DNA from 2 places in the Mesorhizobium sp. B2-1-8 genome. Region 2 is predicted to be linked to the other one. Evidence: predicted binding sites of a transcription regulator. Region 2 holds the regulator's gene; the other holds the start of a gene.
The links. Region 2 encodes LexA, which represses DNA repair genes until DNA is damaged. Its sites were predicted from a motif close to TGTTCNNNNTGTGTTCNG; they were not measured.
Positions count from the first base shown of each region.

Region 1: FJ970_RS04540 (ImuA family protein) is a predicted target of LexA. The motif match lies at 9,325-9,342, and genes of this name have one in related genera.

Region 1 covers NZ_CP083952.1:948,593-960,005, forward strand. The annotation lists gene FJ970_RS04500 (DUF2934 domain-containing protein) at 1-169, shown strand, start outside; tRNA gene FJ970_RS04505 (tRNA-Gly) at 247-321, opposite strand; gene FJ970_RS04510 (prolyl-tRNA synthetase associated domain-containing protein) at 532-1,029, shown strand; gene trxA (thioredoxin) at 1,113-2,114, shown strand; gene FJ970_RS04520 (LON peptidase substrate-binding domain-containing protein) at 2,220-2,891, shown strand; gene FJ970_RS04525 (Trm112 family protein) at 2,927-3,178, shown strand; gene FJ970_RS04530 (error-prone DNA polymerase) at 3,497-6,847, opposite strand; gene FJ970_RS04535 (DUF6504 family protein) at 6,844-8,322, opposite strand; gene FJ970_RS04540 (ImuA family protein) at 8,264-9,301, opposite strand; gene FJ970_RS04545 (LysE family translocator) at 9,697-10,329, opposite strand; gene FJ970_RS04550 (metallopeptidase family protein) at 10,466-10,888, shown strand; gene FJ970_RS04555 (hypothetical protein) at 10,896-11,333, shown strand; partial or broken gene FJ970_RS04560 (metallopeptidase family protein) at 11,353-11,413, shown strand, end outside.
Region 2 covers NZ_CP083952.1:3,942,254-3,953,666, reverse strand. The annotation lists gene kynA (tryptophan 2,3-dioxygenase) at 1-731, shown strand, start outside; gene kynU (kynureninase) at 803-2,050, opposite strand; gene FJ970_RS19315 (ABC transporter permease) at 2,085-3,008, opposite strand; gene FJ970_RS19310 (ABC transporter ATP-binding protein) at 3,014-3,793, opposite strand; gene FJ970_RS19305 (ABC transporter substrate-binding protein) at 3,852-4,838, opposite strand; gene FJ970_RS19300 (GntR family transcriptional regulator) at 4,992-5,765, shown strand; gene lexA (transcriptional repressor LexA) at 6,176-6,919, shown strand; gene FJ970_RS19290 (ComEC/Rec2 family competence protein) at 6,913-9,366, opposite strand; gene gltX (glutamate--tRNA ligase) at 9,470-10,894, shown strand; gene gltA (citrate synthase) at 11,094-11,413, shown strand, end outside.

The DNA.
Region 1 (11,413 bases), 3.0 Mb from region 2:
TATCCGGAAACGGGCCCACGAACTCTGGGAACGGGAAGGCCTGATGCCCGACCGTGAGAAGGCCTGCTGGGACAAGGCGGTCGAAGAGTTCGAGTCCGGCAAACTGACCGCCGGACGAAAGCAGGCTGGCGCGGATGCCGCCGGCGACACGGCGGGTGCCAAACACTGACAATGCCGCTGCCTCCAGAAAACGAAAAAGCCGCGGCGGACCGCGGCATTTCGATGCTTGATTCCCTGGGAGGAAACTGGAGCGGGTGAAGCGATTCGAACGCTCGACCCCAACCTTGGCAAGGTTGTGCTCTACCCCTGAGCTACACCCGCTCACACGGCGTCTTGGCCGCAAGCCGGGCCTATATGGCTGAAGAGCGCGGCGATTGCAACAGGGAATAACAGGCTTTTTGCAACTCTCGAACGATGCCGGCAAACCGCTTGCGATGGGCCGATTTCATCGCCCGTTGCGCGACGGTCTTGTGTCGGCTGCCTCATTGGCCGTAAACGGCAGGGCCCGAGAAACGGACGAGAAGAAGATCGATGCCGAAGACCGAAGCCGAACTGATGGCCTTTCTTGCCGAACTGGGCATCACCGTTTCGACGATACGCCATCCGCCGCTCTACACGGTGGCCGATTCGCAGGCGCTGCGCGGCGAAATCGCCGGCGGGCACACCAAGAACCTGTTCCTGAAGGACAAGAAGGACAATTTCTTCCTGGTCACCGTCGGCGAGGAAGCGGTCGTCGATCTCAAGCAGATCCACCAACTGATCGGCGCCGCCAGCCGGGTTTCCTTCGGCAAGCCGGAGATGCTGATGGAGCTTTTGGGCGTCACGCCGGGCGCGGTCACCGTCTTCGGCGTCATCAACGATAGGGAAAACAGGGTCAAGCTGGTGCTCGACAAGGATTTGATGGACCATGCCATCATTAACGCGCATCCGCTGACCAACGAGGCGACGACCTCGATCGCGGCGGCCGACCTCATCAGATTCGTCGAGGCAACCGGGCACGATGCTGCTATCTTGAAAGTCTCGGCATGATCGCCACATGGATGGCGAAGCCGATTTCCAATTGAGACATGGCGCCGAGCCGGGCTGGCGGCGCGACCGAAAAGGGTGACGAGATGAGCGACAACAATCCGTTTGGCGGATCATTCGGAAACAATGGCGGCCAGTATGCCACGACGGTGCAGTATGGCGGGTCGGCGCCGGCGAAGGCCGCGCTTGGCGATCCGCCAGCAGGCCCTGCCGCCGGCGATGTCATCAAGGACACGACGACCGCCGCCTTCGCCGCCGACGTCATCCAGGAATCGCGCCGTCAGCCGGTGCTGGTTGATTTCTGGGCGCCGTGGTGCGGACCTTGCAAGCAGCTCACCCCGCAGCTGGAAAAGGCGGTCAAGGCCGCCGGCGGCAGGGTCAAGCTGGTCAAGATGAACATCGACGACCACCCCTCGATCGCCGGCCAGCTCGGCATCCAGTCGATCCCGGCGGTCATCGCCTTCAAGGACGGCCAGCCGGTCGACGGCTTCATGGGCGCCGTCCCCGAGAGCCAGATCAACGAATTCATCACCAAGGTCGGCGGCAAGGGCAATGGCGCGCCGCCGGTGGCCGAGGCCCTAGCCGCGGCAGCCGAAGCCCGCGATGCCGGCGACATGCAGGCCGCCGCCGACATCTATGACGCCATCCTGGCGCAGGCGCCGGAGACGGTCGAGGCAATTGGCGGGCTGGGCGACCTGTTGTTCGAGGCCGGCGACACCGAGGGTGCCGAGGCGCTCCTGGCAACAGCGCCGGAGGCCAAGAAGGATGCACCGCCGCTGGCTGCCCTGCGCGCCAAGATCGCGGTGGCCGCGCAGGCGGCGGCGTTGGGCAATCCGGCCGAGCTCGAACGGCGCTTGGCCGAAAACCCTAGGGATCATCAGGCGCGTTTCGATCTGGCCATGATCCAGAACGCCAAGGGCGAGCGCACGGCAGCCGCCGACAACCTTCTGGCCATCATCAAGGCCGACCGGAGTTGGAACGAGGATGGCGCCAGGACGCAGCTGCTGCAGCTGTTCGAGGCCTGGGGCATGACCGACGAGGCGACGCTTGCGGCGCGCCGCAAATTGTCGGCATTGCTGTTTTCCTGAGCCGGTTGTCGGTTGTTTTGTCGCACGGGCTTGTGGCGTCGGGCCTGAGCGCCAGATAGACAGGGCAGGATTGACGCTTCGCAATGAAGCGATCGGAGGAACGAGGTGCAAGCGGGAAACGCGCATTACCGGCTCGCCAAGGATTTGCCGTCGACGATCCCGATCTTTCCGCTCGAGGGTGCGCTCCTGCTGCCGGGCGGCCGCATGCCGCTCAACATCTTCGAGCCGCGCTACCTGCAGATGGTGGACGAGGCGGTCGCCGGCTCGCGCGTCATCGGCATCATCCAGCCCGGCCTCAATGGCGCATTGCGCGAGGATGGCGAGCCGGAGCTTTGCAGTGTCGGCTGCATCGGCCGCATCATCGCCTTTTCAGAGACCGGCGACGGCCGCTACCTGATCTCGTTGCAGGGCGTGTGCCGGTTCCGCATCGCGCACGAGCTGACGGTCAAGACGCCGTTCCGCCAATGCAAGCCGGCGCCCTTCCTCGCCGATCTCGACGAGGAGCAGGCGGCTGATGAGATCGACCGGCCGGCGCTGCTGCGGGCGTTTCGCGCCTATCTGCAGGCCAATGATCTGGAAGCCGACTGGGAAAGCGTCAGCCGCGCCGAAAACGCCATGCTGGTCAACGCGCTGTCGATGATGGCGCCCTACGGACCAGCCGAGAAGCAGGCATTGCTGGAAGCCGCGGACCTGAAAACCAGGGCCGAGACGCTGATTGCCATCACCGAGATGACGCTGGCGCGCGAGAATGAGGATTTTGGCTCGAGCCTGCAGTGAGGTGAGCGCAGGCCCGAAGCTGGAAAGGGGACGCAATGGCGGATGGGCGTGACGGAAAGAAAACCAGCGTCGACCCGAAGCTGCTGGAACTCTTGGCCTGCCCGCTGACCAAGGGACCGCTGGCCTGGGACCCCGAACGTGGCGAGCTGGTCTCGCGGATCGCCAAGCTCGCTTACCCCGTGCGCGACGGCATCCCGATCATGCTTCCTTCGGAAGCGCGGACCATCTCGGCCGAGGATGTGCTGTCGCCGCCAAAGCTGGGCGGGCCGAGCAGTTCAGCGTCATAGACAGTCATTTACCGAGTGTGATCGGACGTTAAGATGACGCTCTACGGCGCCCCCCTCTGTCCTGCCGGACCCGGCCCTTCGCTGTCGCTCCGGGCGTTCGTTATTCGGAAAGCCAAGCAATTGGCTTTCCGTCCGCTTCGCGGACCACTCCTCACCCCCACCAGGGGGGAGATTGGCAGCTTCATTGACGGCGCTTCTCTGCCAGCGTGAAAATTGGCGAAAGCCGAAACAACAGCCGATCTCTCCCCTCGAGGGGGAGATGCCCGGCAGGGCAGAGGGGGGCGCTGTCCCGCCAGCGCTTGATGACGAAGGGCAGGCCTACTGGAAATTGCGCCCTTTGGGCATGACCCTTTCCGCCTCTTCCGACAGCATTGCGAGGTCCTGTCCGACTTTCGGTGTTGCGGGTTGGCTGGAGCGATCCGGGTCGTTGGCGTTGGCGGAGCGGTCCGAAGGATCGGCGGCCGGCAGTGCGGCTGCACTGACCTTTTCCAGGAGCACGGTCAGCCAGGGCGTCAGGTCCTCGATCTTCTCGGCGACGATATGGACGACACCTGATTCCGACTGCAGTTTCCCGCTGACCTTGACGAAGCGCGCGCCCATGACGATGGGCCGGAAGCGGGTAAAAGTTCTTTCCCAGAAGATGACATTGGCGACGGCCTTGTCGTCTTCCAGCGTGAGAAAGATCGCATTGCCCTTGCCGGGGCGCTGGCGCACCAGCACCAGCCCGGCAACGGAAACCCGCCTGCCATCGCGCACGGATGGCAGGCTGGCATTGGGGGTAACGCCGGCGCGGTCGAGCCGCTCGCGCAGGAAGGCGACCGGATGCGCCTTCAGCGACAGGCCGAGCGAACGGTAATCGTGGATGACATGCTCGCCGAGCGGCATTTTCGGCAGCTTCGTCTGCGGCTCCAGCTCGCGCAGGCCGAGCGCCGGCTGGTCGAACAGCGGCAGCTTCTCGGCGGCACTCTTGCCGTCCAGCGCGCGGACCTGCCAAAGTGCCGCGCGGCGATCGAGACCTATGGACCGAAAGGCGTCGGCCTGCGCCAGCTTCTCGATCTCGTCGACATTGAGGCCGGAACGCAGCCAGACATCCCGGACGGTCGAGTAGCCGGCGCCGCGCCGCTCGACGAAAGCCTCCGTGCGTTCCTTGGAAAGTCCCTTGATCTGCCTGAAGCCGAGCCGTAGCGCATGGCTCGTCTCGATGACACCGCGCATTTCGGCATGGCGCGGCAGGATGCGGGCCGGGTCGAAAGGCGCCTTTTCCAGGGTGCAGTCCCAGACGGAGAAATTGACGTCGACCTCGCGGATGTCGACGCCATGGTCGCGGGCGTCGCGCACCAGCTGCGCCGGCTGGTAAAACCCCATCGGCTGCGAGTTCAGGATCGCGGCGCAGAACACGTCGGGATAGAAGGTCTTGAACCAGCAGGAGGCGTAGACGAGCAGCGCGAAGGAGGCGGCGTGGCTTTCGGGAAAGCCGTATTCGCCAAAACCCTCGATCTGCTTGAAACAGCGCTCGGCGAAGTCCTTCGTGTAGCCCTTGCCGACCATGCCGTCGATCATGCGCTGGCGGTAATTGCCGATGGTGCCGGTGCGCTTGAAGGTGGCCATGGCGCGGCGCAATTCGTCGGCCTCGCCCGGCCTGAAGCCGCCGGCGACGATGGCGATCTTCATCGCCTGCTCCTGGAACAGCGGCACGCCCAGTGTCTTGCCGAGTATTTCTTCCAGCTCCGGCTTGGGATATTCGGCTTTTTCCTTGCCTTGCCGGCGGCGCAGATAGGGATGCACCATGTCGCCCTGGATCGGGCCGGGGCGTACGATCGCCACCTCGATGACGAGGTCGTAGAATTCGCGTGGCTCAAGGCGCGGCAGCATCGACATCTGCGCGCGCGATTCGATCTGGAAGACGCCGAGCGTATCGGCACGGCAGATCATGTCGTAGACACGAGGGTCCTCCTTGGCGATCGTATCCAGGGTCAATGGCCTGCCATAGTCGTCCCTCACGCCGTATTGGGTTTCGAGCAGGGTGAATGCGCGTTGCAGGCAGGTCAGCATACCGAGCGCCAGCACATCCACCTTCAGGATCTTCACCGAATCCAGATCGTCCTTGTCCCATTCGACCATCTTGCGCTCGTCCATCGCCGTCTTGACGATGGGGACGATCTCGTCGAGCCGGTCCCTGGTGATGACGAAGCCGCCGACATGCTGGGAGAGATGACGGGGGAAGCCCATGATCTCGTTGGCGCGTTCCATCACATGCCGCGATATGGGATCGCTGCGGTCGAGGCCGCCGGCCCTCGCCTCCTTCTCGCCAAGCTCCGAGGTCGACCAGCCCCAGATCGAGCCGGAAAGCGATGCCCGGACATCCTCCGACAGGCCCATCGCCTTCGACACTTCGCGCAGCGCCGAACGGCCGCGATAGCTGATGACGGCGGCGGCAAGGGCGGTGCGCTTGGAGCTGTATTTCTCGTAGATGTACTGGATGACGGTTTCGCGCTTTTCGTGCTCGAAATCGACGTCGATGTCAGGCGGTTCGTTCCTTTCCTCGGAAATGAAGCGCTCGAAAAGCGAATCGATTTTTTCCGGCCCCACTTCGGTGATGCCGATGCAGAAACAGACGACCGAGTTGGCGGCTGACCCACGCCCCTGGCAGAGAATATCCTTGCTGCGCGCGAACTTGACGATGTCGTAGACGGTCAGGAAATAGCGGGCGTAATTCAGCCGCTCGATCAGGACGAGTTCTTCCTGAATGCGCTTTATGACGCTGGGGGGGACGCCGCCCGGGAAGCGCCGGGCTGCTCCCTCCCGGGCCAGCCGCTCCAACTCCGCCTGCGGCCCGAGTCCCGATTCCGTCGGCTCGTCCGGATAATTGTACTGGAGGTCGCCGAGCGAGAAGGTCAGTTCTTCCGCAAAACGCAGCGTCTCCGCCAGCGCCTGCGGATGCCTGCGGAACAGGCGCGCCATCTCCAGCGGCGGCTTCAAATGGCGTTCGGCATTGGCGGTCAGTTCCAGCCCCACCTCGGCGACCGGAACATTGAGGCGGATCGCGGTCAGCACATCCTGCAGCGGGCGGCGTTCGGCCGTGTGATAGAGCACATCGTTGGTCGCCATCAGCGGGATGCCGGCACTCTCTGCAAACGCCGCCGCCTGCTCGATCCGGAAGCGATCATGGCCGGCATAACAAGGCGACACACCGAGCCGCAGCGCCCTGCCGAAGCGGTCCTGGAGTTGGCGGAGCAAAGCCAGGCTGTCCTGCGCGCCCTGTGCCAGATCGGGCAGGACCGCCAGCGACATCCGGTCCCCCCATTCGAGCAGGTCGCCGCGCCGGAGCAGGGTGGCGCCCTTTTCGGTCTCGTCACGCAGATTGGCCTGGGTGAGCATGCGGCACAGATGCCCCCAGCCCTTGCGGTCCCTGGGATAGGCGAGAATGTCAGGCGTGCCGTCGCCAAAAACCAGCCGGCAGCCGGGATGATAGGCAAGCTTTTCGACCTTGGCCTGCTGCCAGGCGCGCACCACTCCGGCCACGCTGTTGCGGTCGGCGAGCCCGATCGCGGAGAAGCCCATGAGCTTGGCCGCGACCACCAGCTCCTCCGGCTTGGAGGCACCGCGCAGGAAGGAGAAGTTCGACTGGATGCCGAATTCGGCATAGGGGATGACGGTCAGCGCGTTCATGCGAAGACCCCGTGCATGAACCAGCGCGGCGGGATCTGCGAGACGCCGCCGTAAAGGCCTTGCCGGTAGAGCCAGTAGCGGCGGCCATCGGCATCCTCGATGCGGAAATAGTCGCGTGTCGATGCCGCCGGATCGCCTGGCGCCTCGCGCCACCATTCGGCGGCGATGCGCTCCGGACCCTCGGCACGGGTAACGCGATAAAGCGCGCGGCGCCAACGGAAATGCAGCGGCGGTCCCTCCGGCATTTCGGTGGCCGGCACATCGATGGGCTCGGGTGCGCGGAACAGCCGGATCGGCCGTTCCGGCGGGAAAATGGTCATCGGCGCCTGCATCCTGTCCGGCTTCCTCGGCGGCGTGGTCCGGCGCGGCGCCTCGCTGAACGGGACGATGGCGACGGCGCGCTCGGGCAGATGGCTTTCCACGGGAACCGGCTGCAGAACCGCGCCCTCGCCGAGGCGGGCGCGGATACGGTCGGCGAACAGGGCGATGTCGGCGCCGTCATCGGCCGCTTCACCGGTCAGATCGGTCTGCTGCGTGTCGAAAGCGGCGACGGCCAGCACCGAGAGGCGCACCAGGTCGAAGCCATAGCCGGCGTCGATATGCTGCTCGAGTGCTGCCAGCCGCTCATGGAACAATTTCCGGATCAGCAAGGGTTCGCGCATCGGCCGCGAGGTGCCGAGCGCGATGCGGCTGACGGCGCCGTCGACGCGAAAGAGCAGCAGCGCCAGCGTCCGGGCGCCTTCGCCGCGGCGTTCGAGGTCGGCCTTCAAGGTCGTCGCCAGCATGCCCACCAGCCGCTCTATCTCTTCCGTCAGCGTGACGGGCTCGGCGAGATGGCGTTCGACCGAAAGCGGTGCGACGGGAAGGCGCGGCGAGATCGCTTCGTCGAGACGGCCAAGCGCCTGGTCGAGGCGCTGGAGCAGCAAAGCGCCGAAGCGGCGGGCGAGCGGCGCGCGCGGCGCGGCCATGACGGCGCCCGCCGTGCGCAGCCCGACACTTTCCAGGCTGGTCCGGGTTTCCGGCGCCATGCGAAGGGCGGCCAGCGGCAAGGGGGCAAGCAAGGCTTCCTCCTCGCCCGATAGAACGATGCGGTCGCCGCAGAAGCGTGCCGCCGCCCAGGCCGCCCCGGGCGTGCCGGCAAGCCCGGCGCGGACGTCGAAACCCTGGTGGAGGAAGCGCGACAGGATTTCGTCCAGCATGGCGCGTTCGCCGCCGAACAGATGGGTGCAGCCGGTGACGTCGAGGAACAGGCCGTCGATGCTGTCCAGCGCCACCAGCGGCGTGTAACGGTCGCACCAGTCGGCAAGGCCCTCGAGCAGGCGCCGGTCGGCCTCCGGATCGGCTTCGACGATGTCGATCGACGGATGCATGGCGCGCGCATCGGCAATCCCCATGTCGCGCTTCAGGTGCAGTGCCTCAGCCCGCTCGTCGAGGGCCGAGATGCGCTGCGCGTTGCCCTGGCGGTGGCTGATCACGAGTGGTGGGTGAGATGGCGACGGATGATCCGACGGCCGGGAACGCCAGGATTTCCCCAGCCGCTGCCGCAGGATCCTTTCGGTCGCCAGATAGGGAAACCACAGGGACAGGATTCTCTGCCCATTCGCTGCCTTCACCGCGTCTTTCGTCGCCCCTTCTTTCGTCGAATCTGCGTTCATCGGGGTTCCACTCCAGTGTGAATTGTCCAGGCAGGGCCGTGCGGCTCTTGCCGATGCTGATGGTGAAGGCGGGGTGGCCGATCGAACTGGCGAGCGGCCCGGCGACCGTGGCGCGCGGCACGGCCGGCGCCGACACGGCGATCAGACGGACAGGCGCCGCCGTCGGTTCGGGCTCGGCCGCCTGCCGCAGCAGGAACACCGGCCGGCCGGCAGCTTGCGCCCTTGCGTGCAGCCGGCGTGTCGCGGTCAGGTCCAGCCGCTGCGGATTGCCGCGGATTTCCAGGATGACGGCGGCAAGCGCGGTCATCCGGGCGGCCTCCTCGGCGACCCACAGCGCATCGACAAGCCTGGGCGCCTCGGAAAACAGCAATTGCCCGGGCTCGATGCCGAAGCCGGCATGCAGCCCCCTGGCGTAGGGAAAGCCGGCCTCGTGGAAAATTTCCGATGTCCCGATCCACAGGATGGGCAGCCCCTGCGCCTGGTTGAGGATCAGGCTGACGAGCGACAGAGCGAAGCCGGCCACGGCTCCCGCGTCGCGGGTTTCCAGGCCATGGATTTCGGTCAAGGCGGCTTTCGGCAGGCCGCCGCTGAGCGCGGCATCGAGCCGCTCGACGCCGATGGGCAGGAAAGTATCCGGCAAGGCGGCGGCAAGCCCGCGCCGGACGATCGTCAGATCGCTGCCGCCATCAAGGGCCGCCGCCGCCGGCGCCTGCAGGCGCTCGGGCAGCGTTCCCTCGATTTTCGCGATCTGGCGGCGCAGGGCAAAAACAGTCTCCCGCGCCACGGCGGTCATCGCCATGACGGTCAGCTTCCACTCACAATTGTTCCTGTTATGTTCCCTAAGATTCCAGAGCGGTCCGGAAGAGTCAAGCGGAGTCATAAGGAATTTATTCCTGCGCGTATCGACACACGAGTCCGACATGTCCGCACGTCACCATGAGGTCGTCATGTATGGACGAAGCAGCCGCGCAGCGGCGTCGCGGAGACCCTGGGATCCATGCCGCGACCTTAGCCGTGAAGTGCAGCCGAGCAAAATTCTGCACCCGTGGCAGCGCACCGGAGTCCCGGCATGGATTCCGGGGTCTGCGCCGCGTCGCTGCGCTCCTTGCTCCGCCCCAGAATGACGAAGTGATGGGCGTTTCCTTGCCAATCGCCAACGTATTCGTCAATCAGACGGCGTCACACTTCCGAGGATCAACGCTGGCCGCCAAAGGCCAGCCGTGCGGCAAGCCCCGTGAATACGGTTCCCAGCAGAATTTGCGGCGCCCGTTGGAACCGCGTCCGTTTCGACAAGGCAGCGCCGATCCGGCTCGCGGTCAGGATGACTAGGCCATTGATCATCAGTCCGATCAAATTGAGCACGGTCGCCAGCACCAGGATCTGCGCCGCGACCGACCCAGCCTCGGGACGTACGAACTGCGGGAAGAGCGCGAGCACGAACAGTGCCATTTTCGGGTTGAGCAGGTTGGTCAGCAATCCCTGTCGGAAGATGCGTGCCCGCGAATAGCGCGGCAGGCCGGAAACCGGTGCAAATGCCGTTCCCTCGGCGCGGAAGGCCTTGAAGGCGAGATAGGCGAGGTAGGCCGCGCCGGCAAAGCGCACGATGTCGTAGGCGATGGGCGCGACCAGGAAGAGTTGCGACAGGCCGAAGGCGGCGGCCAATGCATGACAATAGGTGCCAGAGGCGATGCCGGCATAGGTCGCCAGGCCCGAGGAGCGCCCCTGGCTGGCACTACGGGAAGCGATCAACAGCATGTCCGGCCCCGGCGTCGCGGTCAGCGCGAGACAGGCAATCGCGAAAAGTCCAAGTGTGGAAAGGTCCGGCATGAAAGCTCCTTGAGACATGGCCGGAACCGACCCCTACGCGATTCCCCGGCATTGGCAAAGGCACTGGACCAGAAATTGCCACGCCATTTGCCTGGGCCAGCGCGAAAGCCTATATGCCGGGATCAAAGGACAAAGCATGGCCCGCATCTACAAGACCCGCAGCTGGCATGGCGAACTTGCGCCCTCGATGGAGGAATTGGAGTTCCTGGCGCTGGAGGCCTACGCCCATCTGCCGGAGGATTTTCGCAAGTTGACCGGCGAGATCGTCATCCAGATCGCCGAATTCCCGACCGACGAGATCATGGACGATTTGTCGCTGGAGACGCCGTTCGACCTGCTCGGCCTGTTCGAGGGGCGCGGCATCGCCGAACGCTGGAACCCGCAAACCGGCGAAGGCCCGAACCGCATCACGCTCTATCGCCGCGCCATGCTCGACTACTGGGCCGAGAACGAGGAATCGCTGGGCGACATCGTCACCCACGTGCTGATCCACGAGATCGGCCACCATTTCGGCCTGTCGGACGATGACATGGAGAAGATCGAAGAGGCGGCTGAGTAGCACTCAAATGACGGAAGCAGAGTTTGCCGATCGGATCGACTGCAATTGGCCCTATCGCGACATTTTGCTGAGTCGCGACCTGATTGAAACGGCCATCGGGATTTCACCGAATGCCGCATTCCTTGCACTCGATGAGCTTTGCCGTCCGCCCGCAAGTGCTGTCGTCGAGCCCGCCACCCTCACGGCGTTGGTTGATTTTTTGCTGGCCAAATTCGACCATCCGCTGGCACCGATGATCGCGGACTGCGCTTTATGCAAGATCAGGCGCAAGACACTGCCGGTTCCAGAAGTCCTCGCCAAGATGGATACCGTCTCCGCCTATCCAGGCCTTCATGCGGCGCTATCGATCCTTTACTTCGGCTGCGATGACGCTGACGGTTTCGCAGACGCAAAACTTAACAGCATTACAGCGGCCTGGGAAACTGTAGCGGCTCCCAATCGCTGAGATGGGTGTCCGGCCCCTATTCCCGACCGACGAGATCATGGACGATTTGTCGCTGGAGACGCCGTTCGGCCTGCTCGGCC
Region 2 (11,413 bases):
CGCCGCTGTCGTCGGCGCATGACGAGATGCTGTTCATCATCCAGCACCAGACATCGGAACTCTGGATGAAGCTCGCCCTGCATGAGATAGGCGCGGCGATCCGCTCGATCCGTGCCGATCGGCTCGAGCCGAGCTTCAAGATGCTGTCGCGCGTCGCCCGCATTTTCGAGCAGTTGAACAATGCCTGGGACGTGCTGCGCACGATGACGCCCAGCGAATACACCGAGTTCCGCGACGCGCTCGGCCAGTCCTCGGGTTTCCAGTCCTGGCAGTATCGCGCCATCGAGTTCATGGCCGGCAATCGCAATCTCGCCATGCTCGGGCCGCACAAGCACCGGCCGGACCTCAGCCAGAAGCTGGAGGTGATCCTGGCTGAGCCGTCGCTCTACGACGAAGCGCTGCTGCTTCTGGCGCGCAACGGCTTCGATATTGGCGCGGACGCAAAGCGCACGGACTGGCGCGAGACGCGAACGGAGAACGAAGAGGTCCTTGTAGCCTGGCAGACGGTGTACCGCGATCCGCAACGCTACTGGATGTTCTACGAACTGGCCGAGAAACTGGTCGATTTCGAGGACTACTTCCGCCGCTGGCGCTTCAACCACGTCACCACGGTCGAACGCATCATCGGCCTGAAGCGCGGCACCGGCGGCACATCGGGCGCCTCCTACCTCAAGAAGATGCTCGAGGTCGTCCTGTTTCCGGAACTCTGGAACGTCCGTACCCGGCTTTGAACTCTTTGTTTTGACGCAATTCCCGTGGGAAAACCGCGTCACAGTTTTCCCGCAGGAATTGCGCCGACTTTTCACGTCACCGCCGTCTTGACCGCGAAGCGCGCATCCTTCCAGGCGCCGGTGCGCAGGATATCTTCCAGCACCTCGACCGCCTGCCATACATCGGCGTAACCGACATAGAGCGGCGTGAAACCGAAGCGGATCGTCGACGGCGCACGGAAATCGCCGATCACGCCGCGCTCGATCAGTGCCCGCATCACCTGGTAGCCGTGCGGGTGGAGGAACGACACCTGGCTGCCGCGCTGCTTGCCATCGCGCGGGCTTTCCAGTTCCAGGCCGTAGGCGCCGCATCTGGTCTCGACGAGCTGGATGAACAGATCGGTGAGCGCGATGCTCTTCTTGCGCACCACCGCCATGTCGACATCGTCCCAAAGGTCCAGTGCTCCCTTGAGCGCCCGCATCGACAAGACAGGCTGCGTGCCGCACAGAAACCGGCGGATGCCGCTGCCGGCCGCATAACCCTGTTCGAAGGCAAAGGGCCGCGCATGGCCCCACCAACCGCTGAGCGGCTGCTGGACTCTATCGTGATGACGTTCGGCGGCGTAGATGAAGGCTGGCGCGCCCGGACCGCCATTGAGATACTTGTACGTGCAGCCGATGGCGAAATCGGCATTGGCGCTGTCGAGTTCGACCGGCAAGGCGCCGGCAGTATGGCAGAGATCCCAGACGACCAGCGCACCGACCTGATGGGCCTTGCACGTCAGTGCCGCCATGTCGCGCAGCTGGCCGGATTTGTAATTGACATGGTTGACCAGGATGACCGCAACGCGCTCGTCGATCAGTTCCTCGATAGTCGGCGCATCGACGCCCTCGAGCCGCAGCACGGTGCCGGGCCGCGTCGAGGCCACGCCTTCGGCCATATAAAGATCGGTTGGAAAACTGTCGCCCTCAGCGACGATGACCGACCGGTCCGGCCGCATGCCAAGTGCGGCATGCAGCACCTTGTAGATGTTGATCGAGGTCGTATCGCAGACCACCGTCTGACCGGCCGCCGCACCGATCAGCCGTCCCAACTGGTCGCCAAGCGCGACCGGCATGTCGAACCAGCCGGCGGTGTTCCAGGCGCGGATCAAATCCTGCGCCCACTCCTGCGTCGCTGCCTTCTGCAGCTCGTTGAAAATCGCGGGTGCCGCGGCGCCGAGCGAATTGCCGTCGAGATAGATGACGCCTTCCGGCAAAATGAACCGGTCGCGCATGGCACGCAGTGGGTCCGCCGCGTCCATGGCTTCGACGGCTGCTAGATCGAGCGTTGCGTGCATGATCTGTGACATTCCCTGGTTATTCACGTCCTGGTTACTCACGAATGGCTTCGCGTACCGGTGCGGCTCCCCGGCTGCGCTTCAGGCTGGGCAAGGCAAGCATGGCCAGCACGAACAGGCCCGTTGCAAGCTTCAGATCAGGCGGCGGCATGCCGGCGGCGAGGCAGAACGACACCAGCTGGTAGTAGATGATCGCGCCTGCGAAGGGTGCCAGCAACTGACGCCAGACCGTCTGCTTGCCGACGACTGCCTCGCCGATCATCAGCGCGGCAAGGCCGTTGATGAGAATGCCCAGGCCCATATTGACGTCGGCGAATCCCTGCGACTGCACCATCAGCGCGCCGCTTGAAGCCGAAAAAGCGCTCGCCAACCCGACACCGCCTATGGTCGCGGCCCAGACATTGATGCCTTGCGCCTCGGCCATGTCAGGATTGGCGCCCACGGCACGCACGGCAGTCCCCTTCTCGGTCCTGAAGAACATGTAGAGCAGCATGAAGGCGACAAGCGCGAGAAGACCCGCGACGGCGATCTTGCTGGCGGGGAAACCCGGCCGCGCGAACGGCACCCAGTCGAACACCGTCGGCGACCCGAACACGGAGAGGTTGGACTTACCCATGATCCGAAGATTGATGCTGTAGAGCATCGTCATCATCAGGATGCCGGCAAGAAGCGTGTGGATGCGGAAGCGCAGATGGATGAAGGCAGTGCAGCAGCCCGCCGCGAAGCCGGCAACGAGGGCGGCAGCGATGCCCATCAGCGGCGATGCGCCGGCGGCAAGGAGAACGCCGCAGACGCAGCCGCCCAGCGGAAAAGCGCCTTCGCTGGTGAGATCGGGAAAATTCAGCATCCGAAACGGGATCATGATCCCGAGCACGACAAAGGCCAGGATCAGGCTTTGCGCCAGGGTGACCGGCATGATCGCGACGAAGCTGGTGAGAACGTCCTCGATAAAGCCCATGATGATCAGCTCGCCAGCAGCATGCGGTCGGTCTTGACGGAGAAATGGCCGATCAGATCGATAACCGTGACCCTCGCCTTCTCTTCGCCTGTGACCTCCAGGAGGACACGGCCGGCGTCGAGCATGATCACCCGGCTGCCATAGTCGACGGCGTGTTGCATGTTGTGGGTCACCATCAAGGTCGTCAGCTTCAATGCGCTGACGGCGCGCACCGTTGCCTGCATGACGATCTCGGCCGTGCGCGGATCGAGTGCCGCGGTATGCTCGTCGAGCAGCAGCAGGTCCGGCGATCCGCCGACTGCCATGATCAGAGACAGGGATTGCCGCTGCCCGCCCGAGAGCAGGTCGACGCGCGTGTCGAGACGATTTTCGAGGCCGAGGCCCAGTATCGACAGGCGCTCCCTGTAGGACGCAAGCCGGGTGGCGTTCAGCCCCTGGCGCAAGGTGCGCTTGCTGCTGCGCAAATCAGCCAGCAGCATGTTTTCCGCGACCGTCATGCTGGCGGCGGTACCGCGCATCGGGTCCTGGAACACGCGAGCCAGTTTCGCGGCGCGCTTGTGCACGGGCATGCCAGTCACATCGGCGCCGTTGATCAGGATCTGGCCGGAATCGAGGATCAGGGCGCCGGAAATGGCATTGAGCATGCTGCTCTTGCCGGCTCCGTTGGAGCCGATGACGATGCCGAACTCGCCCGTGGCCAGCGACAGGCTGAGACCGTCCAGCGCGACCTTCTCGTCGGCCTGGCCCTTGTAGAACACTTTGCGCGCGGATCGGATCTCGAGCATCGTTCCTCCCTGACCTCAAGGTGACGGCGTCCGCGCCGTCACCCCTGCTGCCCCGATGTCAGTCGACGATGCAGCCGCAATCGGCCATCGAAGCCGGTATCTCGATGCCGAACGCCGCCATCGCCTTGCGCGAGATCGTCGCCATGTGGTCCTTGTAGGCGGGGCGCGACGGCGCGATCGTCTTGGGGTCCTTGCCCTTCAGGATTTCGGCTGCGATGTTGCCGGCGTTGATACCGACCTGCGTATAATTGACCGCGAAGCTTGCCGGCACGGTGCCGTTGCGGACCGCGCTGTCATCGGAATTTACGACCGGAATACCGGCCTGGCGGGCAGCCGCGGAGACAGCGGCGATCGCCGGCTGGATCAGGTTCGAAGCCGGGCCGTAGATCACGTCGGCCTTGCCGGCGAGCGAGGCGATGCGCTGCTGGATGTCATTGACGTTGTCGATGCCGACTTCCACGACCTCGAAGCCGGCGGCGGGTGCCGCCGCCTTGATCTTTTCGACCAAGGCAACGTCGTTGGCCTCGCCCGGATTGTAAGGCACGCCAAAGCGCTTGGCATTCGGCAGCAGCTTCTTGGTGAAGGCCATTACCGCGGCGACGTCCTGCAGGTCGCTGGCGCCGGTCATGCCTTCGTCTCCGGAGTCCCATGACGGTACCAGCTTGGCTGCCACCGGATCGGTGACCGCGGCAAAGACGATCGGAATGCCGGAGCCCGCGAGCGCCTTCTTGGCAATCTGCGAGACCGGCGTGGTGATGGTGTAGATCAGCTTGGGCTGCTCCGCCTGCAGCTTGGCGATCATCTGCGGCACCAGCGATGCATCGAAATTCGTATGGCTCTCCGTATAGACGACGTCCTTGCCCTCGACGAAGCCCTTGTCCGTCAGCGCCTTCTTGAAGCCGGCTATGGCGGCGTTGAGCTGGGGGTGCTCGCCGAAATTGGCGATGCCGATGCGTATCTGATCGGCGGCGGCACTGCCGGCATTCACCATCAATGCGCCGGCCAGGAACAAACCCGACAACCAAGCGGATTTCGACTTCAACATCATTTCCTCCCAGATTTGATCAGCGCCGCTTGGAGCGCGGCTACTGCAGCGATCATTGTCAATCCGCCGGCCCGTGTCAAATATTATATATAATTCTTGCCACGCCCCGACATCATATATAATTTTTCACTGCCAGACGACGGATGGACCGCGATGCAGGATCAAACCAGCTCCACAAAGACGGAGGCAGCCTATCAGCTGTTGCGGCGCGATATCCTGACCACGCGCCTAATGCCCGGCGCCCCGCTCAAGCTGAGTGCGCTGCGCGGTACCTATGGCGTTGGCTGGACGCCGTTGCGAGAAGCCTTGTCGCGGCTCGAGGCCGAACGCCTTGTCACCGCCATCAGCAATCGCGGCTTTACCGTGGCTCCGGTATCGCGGGCCGAACTGGAGGACCTGGCGCGCGCCAGGATGGTGGTCGAGATCCCCCTATTCCTCGAATCGATGGAGAAAGGCAGCAAGGAGTGGGAGGATGCTGTCGTCACCGCCCACTACCGGCTCTCCCGCTGCAAGACCGCGGTCGACGATCCCTCGGATGCGGCCGTCGACAAATGGGACGAGAACCACGAGGCTTTCCATGCGGCGCTGCTGAGCGCCGCCACATGCGATTGGCTGCTGCGTTTCCGCTCGACAATCTCGGATCAGCTGCGCCGGCATCATCGTTTTCTTGGTCTGGCGCCGACATTGCGGGCCGCGGCTGGCCTCAAGGATGGCTATGAAGAGGCGATGGAGGCACTGCGTGAAGCGATTGCGATCGAACACCATACCGCGATCATGGAAGCGGCACTCGATCGTGACGTCGAGCGGGCCAAGGCGCTGATGACTGCGCATATCGGCTACACCCTGCATGTCTATGTCCACAGCGAAGACAGCGGCGCGACCGAGTACGCCGCCCGCGCCGGCAGCTTGAAAGCTGTCGCCGGATGACTTCAGCGCTTCCGCGACGCCTGTTCGCACGCACTTGATCGGAGCCGGCCGGACGCCTGGATCCGTCGCTACCCCGAAGCTACAATCGTTGGCGTTTTGGTTTCGTTTCGTTCCGCGAATAATGGATCCATAATTTTTACGATCCATCCCCGGAAAAGCCCTCAAAAAGACTGATGCCAAGCCTCGGCGGAGGATGGGCCACAGCCCATTAACCAAAACGATTTCAATGTCCTTGCCGACAGCGGAAAGGGTCGATTGCCGTCCGCTGTCGCGGGCAAAAAACTTCAGACGCCTTAACAAATTCATTAAACTTTAAACGGTTGCGGAACACAACTGGAACAGATAGTGTTTGTTCTGGGTTTGTTTTTCGATTCTGGTTCAGACCTTCGTTCACTGCCTTGGGGGCCGCCATGCTGACACGCAAGCAACATGAACTGCTGATGTTCATCCACGAACGGCTCAAGGAAAGCGGGATACCGCCCTCTTTCGACGAGATGAAGGAAGCGCTCGATCTTGCCTCCAAGTCGGGGATCCATCGCCTGATCACGGCGTTGGAGGAACGCGGCTTCATTCGCCGGCTGCCCAACCGGGCGCGCGCGCTGGAAGTGCTGCGGCTGCCGGACTCGATCGCGCCGGGCCTCAATGCGGCGAAGAAGTTCTCGCCAAGCGTCATCCAGGGCAGCCTTGGCCAAGGCGGTCTCGGCCGCCAGATCAGGCCGGCGGCGGCGCCTTCTCGCCTGCCCGCGGCCGGTAACGACGACGATGCGGTTTCAGCCGTGTCCATCCCGGTCATGGGCCGTATCGCCGCCGGTGTGCCGATCGATGCCATCCAGCATCAGACGCATTCGATTTCGGTGCCGCCGGACATGATCATGGGCGGCGAGCACTATGCGCTGGAGGTCAAGGGCGACTCGATGATCGAGGCCGGTATCTTCGACGGCGACACGGTCATCATCCGCAATGCCGATACGGCAAGTCCGGGCGAAATCATCGTGGCGCTGGTCGATGAGGAGGAAGCAACGCTGAAGCGGTTTCGCCGCAAGGGCGCTTCGATCGCGCTCGAAGCCGCCAATCCAGCCTACGAAACACGCATCTTCGGGCCAGACAGGGTCAAGGTGCAGGGCAAACTGGTCGGGCTGATAAGACGCTACTGAACCGGTTTGCCATCGGGTTTGTCAGGCTTTTTATAGGGCGGCAGCCCCCTCGCCTCGCGTGAGAATTTTCGCTGCTCGTGCCAGGGCCGGTATGGTCCGTCGACGGCGAATTCGATCGCAGCCGGGCTCGTGGCCGACTGGGGATCGAAGAAGACGGCGGCACTCCCCTTGCGGGCCAGTTGCCGTTTCGTGACAACGAGAACCAGCGGATTGTGGCAGGCGTCATAGGCGGTCGCGTCATTGACGACGATCAGGTCGGCGAAGGCGCAGGCCTTCCAGGTGTTCTTGCGATCCTCGACATAGGCGATGATCGCGCCGGAGGGGTGCCTGGCAAGACACAGGCCTTCACGGCAATAGAACGGCGATCCCTGCGGCAGGTCGGTGGGAGCGGCGATATCGAATTGCCCGTCCGTCTTGTCGAACATTTCCGGTTTAACGATTGTTTCGGAGATCAGGGCGCGTTTCCAGTTTTCGGCTGCGAATTCGTTCGGACGTTCCCGGTTGACGGCCAGTTCGCCATTGCCGATTGGCATTGCGACCAGCCGCGCGTCTTCCGAGATCAGCACGTCGGGCGTGCGCGTGTGCGACACAGTCAACAGGCCGGCAAGCGCGAACGGCAGCGCGGCAAGCCGCAGCCAGGTCGTCGCCATCGTCGCGATGACCAGCGCGACGGTGACCAGCAGCACGGATTGCTGCGAGATCAGCCCGACCCCATCGATCGGAGAGCGCTCCGATATCCACGCCGATACGGCGATCATCGCCGTCAGGCCCTTGCCCATGAGGTAGAGAGCCGGCCAATCCAACCCGAACGGCATCAGCAACGCGCTGGCGACAGCCAGGAACATCACAACCGATACGATCGGCATGACGGCCAGATTGGCGAACAGGCTGAGCGGCGACACCCGCTGGAAATGCCAGATGGCAAACAGCGCCGTTGCGCTGCCGGCGATGATGGATGTCATTGCCAATCCACCTGTCGCCAAGAGGAACTTTCGCGTCAGGAACCCGGGCAGGGATCGCTTTGGCGGCGGTGGCCTCGTCTTTCCCGCATGGTGGTCGGCCCAGCCGGCATAGGCGCCGACCAAGGCCGCGGTTGCCGCGAACGACATCTGGAAGCTCGGGCCGACGACCTCGTGCGGGGAAACCAGGATGACGGCGATCGCCGAGATCGCCAGATTGCGCATGGTCAGTGCCGCGCGATCGAACAAGACGGCGACCAGCATCACCGCCAGCATGATGAAGCTGCGCTCGGCCGCAACGACGACGCCGGAAATGACGAGATAGGCGGCGATCGAGAAAAGTGCGGCGGCCGCCGCATATTTCTTCACCGGCCGGCGCGCGGAAAAGCCTGGAAACAGCGCGAAGACGCCGCGCAACAGGCCCATGATGGTGCCGGCCACCAGCGCCATATGCAGTCCCGAAATGGAGATGATGTGATAGATGCCGGTACGCCGCATCGCTTCGTTGATTTCATCGGGAATCCCGGCGCGCACGCCGACGATCAGCGCCGCCGCGATCTCGCCTTCGGCGCCGCCAATGCTGCCCCTGATATGGTCGGCGATGGCTTCGCGGGCATTTTCGATGCCAGAAAAAAGGCGTGCCGGCAGCGGCATCTCACCGTCGTCGGCGGAGACAACGGTTGGATTGCCGAGAAAGAAGCCGCTGCCGCCGATGCCGGCGAAATAGCTGTCGAAGGAGAAGTCGTAGCTGTCCGGCCGCACCGGACCGGTCGGCGGCAGCAGTTTGGCATAACCTGTGACAAGCGAGCCGGCGGTCATTTCCGGCGGTATCTTGCGTGCAGAAAGCCGGACCCTTTCCGGCGCATAGCGCAGTTTCGGGCGGGCCGTCGAAATCACGTCCATGGTCAGCCGGATGCGGCCGGTCTCCATTTCTTCGAGCGAGACCACGCGGCCGGTCAACTGCGTCGAGATTTCCGAGCCCAGCATCCGGGTTCCGGCTCGCCATGTTTCGACCTTCGCCGCGAGCAGGCCAAGCACACACAACAGCACTGCCATGAAACACAGATGGGTTTTCGGCCAAGAGCGGGAGACGAAGGCACAGATCGCTGCCAGCATCACGGCCGCGACGAGCTTTGCAAAATCGGGCTCGGACGCCAGCGAAAAGTAGCCGATCGCCCCGACAGCCAGGCAGACCGGCACCAGCAGGAAGGCGATGCCCCGGTCGAGTTCCAACTCCGCCGCCTTGGTCACGCCGTGACGCAGGCGAGGCAAGGCTATCAGGCCGATTTGCCGGCGCACGCGCACAATCCTGCGCGCGGCGGGAGACGGAGTTGGCGTCGGGCTGTCCGCCTGCGGCGGCTGGGTTGCCGGCGCAGCCACGAGCGGCGATGGCAGTGGGATCGCCGGAGGCGTCGCAAACAGGGACCGCTCGCTGACGCCGACAATGGCGCCCTCGCCCCGATCCGAGCCCCGGCCTCGTCCAGTCATCGGGTCTGCCCCTTGCGCCCTCGACACCCTATGCTACATGAACGCGCGACGCGCGAAAGTCCGCGCACTCCGCACCCAGCTTCAGACGTTCTCCGAGAGTTTCATGCCCGACAAGGTCATCACCCGTTTTGCCCCCTCGCCGACCGGCTATCTGCACATCGGCGGCGCACGCACGGCGCTGTTCAATTGGCTCTATGCCAAGCACACCGGCGGCACGATGCTGTTGCGTATCGAGGACACCGATCGCGAGCGCTCGACCGAGGCGGCCACATCAGCCATTCTGGACGGACTGACCTGGCTCGGCCTGTCATGGGACGGTGACGCGGTCTCCCAATTCGAGCGCGCGCCGCGTCACCGGGAGGTCGCCGAGGAACTGGTGCGCCTGGGCAAGGCCTATTACAGCTACGAGACTTCTGCCGAGCTCGAGGCGATGCGCGAGGCAGCCCGCGCCAAGGGCCTGCCGCCTCGCTATAACGGCCACTGGCGTGACCGCGTCCCGTCGGAGGCTCCCGCCGGCGTCAAGGGCGCCATCCGCATCAAGGCACCGACCGAGGGCGAGACAGTGGTGCAGGACCGGGTCCAGGGCGAGGTGCGCTTCCCCAACAAGGATCTCGACGATTTCATCATCCTGCGCTCGGACGGCAACCCGACCTACATGCATGCCGTCGTCGTCGATGACCACGACATGGGCGTCACCCACATCATCCGTGGCGACGATCACCTGACCAACGCCGCGCGCCAGACCGTGATCTACAACGCCATGGGCTGGGACGTGCCTTCGATGTCGCATATCCCGCTGATCCATGGCGCCGACGGCGCCAAGCTGTCGAAGCGCCATGGCGCGCTGGGCGTCGAGGCCTACCGCGCCATGGGCTATCTGCCGGAGGCGCTGCTCAATTACCTGGCGCGGCTCGGCTGGAGCCATGGCGACGACGAGATCATGTCGATCAAGGACATGATCTCCTGGTTCGATATCGGCGACGTCAACAAGGGCGCGGCGCGCTTCGACTTCGCCAAGCTCGAGGCGCTGAACGGCGTCCATATGCGCCGCATGGCCGATTCCGAATTGTTCGACATCTTCATCGCCACCTTGCCTTATCTGGAGGGCGGCCCGGCGATGGCGGCGCGCCTCGACGAGAAGAACAAGGCGCAGTTGCTGGCAGCACTTCCAGGCCTGAAGGAGCGCGCCAAGACGCTGGTCGAGCTCGTCGACGGCGCCGGCTTTCTGTTTGCCACGCGGCCACTGCCGATCGACGACAAGGCGGCTCTCCTGCTCAATGACGATGCTCGCAAGATCCTGCGTGGCGCTCACGAAGCTTTGAATGCGCTGTCCGGCGACTGGACAGCGGCCACGGCCGAGGCCGCGATCCGCGACTATGCGCTGGCCGGCGGCCACAAGCTTGGTGCCGTGGCCCAGCCGTTGCGGGCCGCTTTGACCGGCAGGAGCACCTCGCCGGGCGTGTTCGACGTGCTGGCCGTGCTGGGGCGCGGGGAAAGCCTCGCGCGCATAGCGGATCAAATCGATTAGGAGCAAACTGGCCCAAGAAGAAACTGGCCCAAGAAGATTGGCATTGAAAGGCGCGTTTCGCAGTGCAACATTAGGCCCTGGCCCAATCTGGCACGCACCTCCTAGAATGCGGTGGCGAATACGCGCATTGCGGTGATTTCGACGTGTCGCTCTGCGGAATTTGCCTTTGCCGGCATGAGGAAACAAGAAGGAGTTTGCAATGACCGAAGCTGCGAAAAAATTGGATGTAGGCGGTCAGGAGGCCACGGCAACGCTGGAATTCGCCGGCAAGACCCACGAATTCAAGGTGCGAAGCGGCTCGGTCGGACCTGACGTCATCGACATCGCCTCGCTCTACAGCACCACCGGCGCCTTCACCTATGACCCCGGCTTCACCTCGACGGCAAGCTGCGAGTCGGAGATCACCTTCATCGATGGTGATGCCGGCATCCTCCTGCATCGCGGCTACCCGATCGACCAGTTGGCCGAACACGGCGACTTCCTCGAGGTCTGCTATCTCCTGCTCTACGGCGAACTGCC